Regions from separate parts of the Paenibacillus sp. 2TAF8 genome, predicted to be linked through region 1. Evidence: riboswitches for the same ligand, from Rfam matches in the RefSeq annotation. Region 1 holds a riboswitch; the other holds the start of a gene.
The links. Region 1 has a riboswitch for glycine ahead of sdaAB (L-serine ammonia-lyase, iron-sulfur-dependent subunit beta). Riboswitches for the same ligand answer to the same signal wherever they lie in the genome.
Positions count from the first base shown of each region.

Region 2: it holds a riboswitch for glycine, as region 1 does, so the genes downstream of both, gcvT (glycine cleavage system aminomethyltransferase GcvT) here and sdaAB (L-serine ammonia-lyase, iron-sulfur-dependent subunit beta) in region 1, are expected to answer to the same signal.

Region 1 covers NZ_JBFRFN010000007.1:169,432-172,851, reverse strand. The annotation lists gene sdaAA (L-serine ammonia-lyase, iron-sulfur-dependent, subunit alpha) at 1-705, opposite strand, end outside; gene sdaAB (L-serine ammonia-lyase, iron-sulfur-dependent subunit beta) at 695-1,384, opposite strand; glycine riboswitch at 1,501-1,638, opposite strand; glycine riboswitch at 1,643-1,825, opposite strand; gene AB4Z30_RS13065 (LolA family protein) at 2,117-3,202, opposite strand; gene AB4Z30_RS13060 (sensor histidine kinase) at 3,199-3,420, opposite strand, start outside.
Region 2 covers NZ_JBFRFN010000003.1:255,331-258,750, reverse strand. The annotation lists gene gcvPA (aminomethyl-transferring glycine dehydrogenase subunit GcvPA) at 1-836, opposite strand, end outside; gene gcvT (glycine cleavage system aminomethyltransferase GcvT) at 833-1,975, opposite strand; glycine riboswitch at 2,220-2,320, opposite strand; glycine riboswitch at 2,324-2,446, opposite strand; gene gcvH (glycine cleavage system protein GcvH) at 2,793-3,185, shown strand.

The sequences.
Region 1 (3,420 bases):
CGCAGCCAGTGCAGTAACGGCTCCGAGTCCGTTGCGCACAATACAAGGAATCTCTACAAGCCCGGCAACCGGATCACAGATGAGGCCCAGTGTATTTTTCAAAGCCAAGCCCACAGCATGCACAACCTGCTCCGGTGTTCCTCCACGAAGTTCCACCATGGCTCCGGCAGCCATGCCGATCGCAGAGCCAACCTCGGCCTGACAACCACCCTCAGCACCAGAAATAAATGAATTGTTGGCAATAACATAACCGATGGCTCCGGCGCAGAACAATCCATTCACCAGATGTTCATCCGTCCAACCGAAGCGTTCCTGCGAGCTAATAAACACACCCGGAATGATGCCGCAAGATCCTGCCGTTGGCGTAGCCACGATACGTCCCATGGAGGCATTCACCTCCGATACACACAGTGCATAGGCCATAGCAAGGGCAGAAGCATCACCAGAGCATGTCTCGCCTTGGCGAATGTATTCGGCCATCTTTTTCCCGTCTCCACCTGTCAGTCCGCTCCGCGAGGTTGTATCTTCTGTAAGTCCTTTACGAACCGCTTCCTTCATCACCTGGTAGTACTCCGACATCTGTTTCACCACGTCAGCTTCCGGTGTATTCGTCTCCTGCACCTGCTCTTCAATCATCAGCTGTGCAATCGTTTTGGACTCCGCAGTGCAGATGGTATTCAATTCATGCAAATGTTTAAACCGCATTCGGATCAACCCCTCTCTTCAGATCAATCACACGAATATTGAGCACATGATCCAGTGAACGCAATCTTTTCAAAATCTCTTCACTTGGCGGAGCATCCATCTCCATTGCAGTAAGCGCTTCACCATCACGGGCTTTCCGATCCACTTGCATATACCCGATGTTCACTCCGGAAGAGCTGATCGTTGAGGTTACGGATGCCAGAACACCTGCTTTATCCGCATGACGCAAAACAAGTGTTGGAAACTCTCCGCTGATCTGTACACGAAAATCATTCAGTGCATGGACAGACACGCTGCCGCCACCGATAGATGCGCCTATTAATGAGCATTCCCGTTCGCCGTGCCACAATTCAATCTTAACTGTGTTCGGGTGAGGAGCTGGCAGACCACTGGTGTAAAATTCAACTTCCATACCTGCTTCAACTGCATACTGTTCTGCATCTGGTATACGCGGATCATCCGTAACGTAGCCCAGCAAACCTCCGATCAGAGCCAGATCGGTACCGTGTCCCTGATAGGTATCTGCAAATGAGCCGTATAATGTAAGCCGAGCTCGTTCCGGAGTGCACCCCAGCCACTGACGCGCAATTCGGCCCAGCCTTGCAGCACCCGCTGTATGTGAACTGGATGGCCCCGTCATCGACGGGCCAATAATCGAAAAAACATCTTTAAATCGCACCTTGTAACCCTCCAATTGGTTTCGTCATCGTTCTCCAGACAAGAAGACCACCATTATGTTCCTGATTTACTGAATGATGACATAAAAAAAGGACAGAAGAAGGCCGTTAGCCCTCTCTCTGTCCTTGATACCTGAGAGTTTCATGATCGCTGCACCGGTTAAAACAGATCAAGTACATTCACATACAAGTCTGTTCAACGTGCTAACCCATCATATTCCCCTTGGGTGGCGCTTCTTCCGCGCACTCTCCAGAGTTGCGTCCAACGACGGTACGTTTACCTGAGAGATTAACAGTTATGCCGGGTGCATAACCACTTGCTCCTTCGGTGCCTTAAGCGGACTTACTAAAGTACGGTTTCGCAGCATCTGTACGATGTAAATTACTGATCTGTACCGTATTGTATTTATTCAGCCCGCTCAGGTCTCTCCCGCTCGTTATCATTCGCTGTATTCTGTTCATTCATTATAAAAGTTAATCATACTGGCATGTATTCAATCATATACAGCGTAATATGCCGCACTGTATATGTCAACAAAAGTGACGTAATCATACGGACCTGTATTGTAAGATCTCTGGATAATGGAAAATAACGATTCAACAGGATTGCCAAGGCAGGTTTTACCTGGAAATAAAAGATTTATATTTTCTATATCTATATCTATAATTTCTATATTTATATGCATCCTCTGATCGTAATGTTCAGCGTTCCCCGCACTCGCATATTAGTCACCTTACTTCGAAAACTGTAGAGATTCAGCCCACGACTGTAGTTTTTCAGCTGTCCATGCTTCATTCTCTCCCATGATCGAGTACCGCAGCCCATCCTCCGTCCATGACAAATTACGAATCATCGACATATATGAGCCTTCTGTATCACGGACTGTTGTTATCTCCTCATCCGGCAGCAGCTTTTCATCAACATTTTCCTCAGGTGCTTTAAATACGGTTATACTGATCTCAGGCTTGTCATTCTTCACATAGTATAACGTTACCTCATCCCGGCTATGTTCACCCATGGAAGAAGTCATCTCAATTCTCGATAATTGCAGATCTCCCTCCGCGTATTGTAAGAATGGCTTTCCTACGGCCTTCTCTGCTTCTTCCATTGTAATCTCTTTGTTATTCATTACATCATTCATTTTTTTCACTTCAACGTCTGCAGGAATGTCCAATGTAAACGTCTGATCCGTGAACTCAGGATTATAATCGATCACGTCATACAGAATCTCGGATTTGGTATCGCCATACGTACTCGTCGCTTTAATAACGGTCCACTTCTTGGGATCTATCCAATACTGGGATGACATTAACAACGAATTTCCATCTTTAGGGGTCAATTCGATGTGCATTACTTCACGATTTTGAAGCTTTTCTTGCCCCAGCATCTTCACGTTGTGAGTATCACGCATTCGTTCCAGTTGATCCAGCAGCATTTGCTTCTGCGTTGGGTTAGGTTCTTGCTGGAGTGTTGATGAGTCCATCGAAAATGCAGTCTTGGCCTCTTTTTCATAGAGCAGAATCTCCGACCCGTTGTGAACCGCATAGCTTACATTCCCACCGTCCTCTGTTTCAATCCGCTTTTGTCCTGTTTTTCCGTCCACCCATTCTTTCACTTGTATCGTGTTAGTAATCTGCTCATCTGTCCACATCTTCAATACACCTTCTGCGTAGTAGGATGCTTGCTCCGACTCGGCAGTAATAATTTTCTCAATCATATCGTCCCCTGACATGCCAAGCAGTTCCTTTTCGGCACAACCCGCAAACAGTGAACCTGCGATCAAGGCTACCCCTAGTACTTTCCATCCACTTTTAATCATAATCCTTCATCCTCCTTCGTTAATATCTCTGAAAAACCACCATTTCCTAGTTCCGGCAACCCGCATACTGCTACAGTTCCGTAATGTTCCGAGGACCACATGCGCATATCTCCCCCATGCTTCAATGCAATCCTTCTCGCTATGCTCAGTCCTAATCCAGAGCCCCCTGCATAGCCTTGTCTCTCCTGATTGTGATATTGAACGTAAGGCTCAAAAAT
Region 2 (3,420 bases), on a different contig from region 1:
CAAGTGGGTCCGCCGAGCGAAGCGGCGATTCCGAGGGGCTGTGCATCGCCTACAACGATGTCGGCTCCCAGCTTGCCTGGGGCTTCCAGCAAACCCAGCGACAGCGGGTTGGCACTCACCACGAGCAGTCCTTTGTGCGTGTGCACAAGGTCGGCGGCATGCTTTACATTTTCCACGGCACCGAAGAAGTTCGGGCTTTGAATCATAACCGCCGCAGTATCGTCCGAAATGGCCGCTTGCAGCGCATCCCAATCGGTAACCCCATCTTTATAACCAATCTCTACAATCTCAAGACTTAAGCCGTGTGCATACGTCTGCAGTACTTGGCGGGCTTCCGGGTGGACGGTGCGAGATACAATAAGCTGTTTGCGACGGGTAGCAGCGGCGGCAAGATTGCCTGCTTCTGCAAAAGCTGTTGCACCGTCATACATACTCGCATTGGCTACCGCCATACCTGTCAACTCGCAAATATACGACTGAAATTCAAAGATGGCTTGTAATTCTCCTTGGCTGATCTCAGGCTGATAAGGGGTGTAGGCGGTGTAAAACTCCGAACGGGAAATGACATGGTTTATGACAGAAGGGATGTGATGGTCATAGATGCCTGCGCCAAGGAAACTGGCATGTGTCTCAAAGTTGGCATTGGAGCCAGCCTGTTTAGACATATGGCGTGTTAATGCGTATTCGTCCAGCTTGGAGGAGACAGGCAGCTCGCCCTGATAACGAATCTCCTTCGGGATATCTTTGAATAAATCTTCAAGCGTATCCACGCCGATCGTGGTCAGCATTGCGCTCTGGTCTTGTTCTGTCATGGGGATGTAGCGGTGCTTGCTCATGCTTGCTCAGCTCCTTGGATAGGTGTCTTTAACGTACGTGTCCGTTTATGAAAAGGAGTCTTGACGACCTCGGCTTTTAGCTTTTTGCCACGAATCTCGATCTCCAGCGGAGTGCCTATTGCAGCATGCTTACTGTCAATTAGGGCGAGGCCTAGATTGCGCTTCAAGGTTGGGGACTGTGTACCTGTTGTCACTTCACCAATCTGAACGCCGTCCGCATATATCGGGTAATGTGGCCGCGGAATGCCGCGCTCCAGCACTTCGATGCCAATCAGCTTGCGGGCAGGGCCGTCATTTTTTTGCTGTAATAAAGCTTCGTGTCCGATAAAAGGCCCGGCGTTCAGTTTCACGAACATGCCAAGCCCAGCCTCCAGTGGAGAGATAGTGGGTGACAGCTCCTGACCGTACAAAGGCAACTTCGCTTCGAATCGCAGCGTATCACGCGCACCAAGCCCTGCTGGAACGAGGCCTACATCAGCACCGGCTTCCATCAGTCCGTTCCATACGAGAGCTGCCTGATCTGCTGCAACATATAGTTCAAAGCCATCTTCTCCGGTGTAACCGGTTCGTGATAGCAGCAGCTTTACTCCGCATACCTCGGCATGCTGTACGAAGCGGAACGGTTCGATGGAGCTTGCATCCACCTCTGAACCTGTAGCCTTCGAGAGAATATCGACCGCTAAAGGGCCTTGAAGCGCCAGCAACGCTGTTTGCTCGGAATCATTGGTCATGTTCACGCCAGGTATAATGTGCTCTTGCAACCATGCCCAGTCTTTGTCGATATTGGAGGCATTGACGACCAACATGTAGTGTTGCTCCGCCAGTTTGTAGATCAGCAGATCATCTACTACACCACCATCGGGATAACACATCAGCGTGTATTGTGCCTGACCTGGTACAGTTGCGGTCACATCGTTGGTCGTCATGGTTTGTAAAAAGGCTTCCGCCTGTTCACCCGTTACGGTGAATTCGCCCATATGGGATACATCGAACAGCCCGGCGCGCTCGCGCACGGCTCCATGCTCTTTTTGAATACCGCTAAACTGCACGGGCAACTCCCAACCGCCAAAATCAATGCAACGCACACCTTCATATTGTGCATATAGGGGGAAGAGTGGTGTTCTTAACAAATCGGACATCCAATCACCTCGTCATGGGCCTTTAGCGGGCCGAGTATAGAAAAGAGAATCTGTTAACCGGGTTTCAATTCAATTCCGTCATGTAACAATTAAAGTAACAAGTAAAGTCATAAGTATTTGATTAGTCGTTTATAAAGGCACGTTGCTAGGTAGACGATTCTAAATCCTGCAATTCATTTTTTGGGAAAAAGGAAAAGGACAGGCCAAAGAACCGGCATGCCAAGTAGCACGCTGTATTCTTAGGCTCTGTCCCTTGTACCTGAGAGTTACCCCGCCGTTTATGCAGACAGGTTTCCCCTTGGGTGATCATAACATCCGTATAGGACGATTAGATGCTCTCCAGAGTTGCGTCCTGTAAAAGTCCTTTTGCCTGAGAGATTCACCCCCGCTTGTCGGTGGTTTACTCCTTCGGCGCCGCCTCATGCACATCCCCAAACCGGGTGTACGGGCAATCTCTCCCTTTACATTCATCCGCGGTTCATACGTAGTCCAATTAACTTCAGTTGCTCTTCTCATTAAAACGTGAATCTTACGGTGATGTCAAGAACAATATCATTAAAATTTTGTAAAATACGAATGTTTAATGTTATATTTTCATTAATGTTCGTTTATTTTAAAAGATTGCGCTTACTATTCTAATATTCACCATTATATGCAGAAAGAGTAGTGTGAGGTTACACACGGTGAGGTGTCGAAATTGAAATAAACTGTGAGCTAACTTGACATTTGAATCTGAAATATCATACGCTATTGTTTGGGAAAAAGGTGAAGGTCAAAGAACGCATGCACTCATTAATGAAAAGCGAGGCGGATATCGATGAGCGAATTGAGAAATGATTTCCTGTACAGTAAAGAGCACGAATGGGTGCAAACCGTAGGGGAGGATACCGTACGTATTGGCATTACCGAGTTCGCACAGCATCAGCTGGGTGACATTGTGTTTGTAGAATTGCCTGATCTTGAAGCGGGTGTAAAGGCAGAAGACAGCATCGGTACGATTGAATCCGTCAAAACGGTGTCAGATCTGTTCTCACCCGTCAGCGGCACCATTGTTGCAGTGAATGAAGCTTTGCAGGACTCGCCAGAACTGGTGAATAGCTCTCCTTATGAAGAAGGCTGGATGATCGAAATCCGTGTCGATGGAGATGTAAAAGCTGCATTATCCACATTGCTGAATGCGGATGCTTATCTTAAACATACTGAGGAATAGAATTCGATTGGATCGTCGAGTTGATTTGTACTTATTGACATATATATAATCTCATTTGAATATAAAAATCCTGTTCTTTAAACCTGCGTGAGCTATGGAGCTTGCGCAGGTTTTTTGCTGTTTTTTTACGCATATTGGAGGGGATTGAATAGGAGTGACATAGCATCATGCATAAAAAAATTGCAAACGGACCAAGCTATTTTATTACTTTGCATGTTGTATATGAATAAAGTCA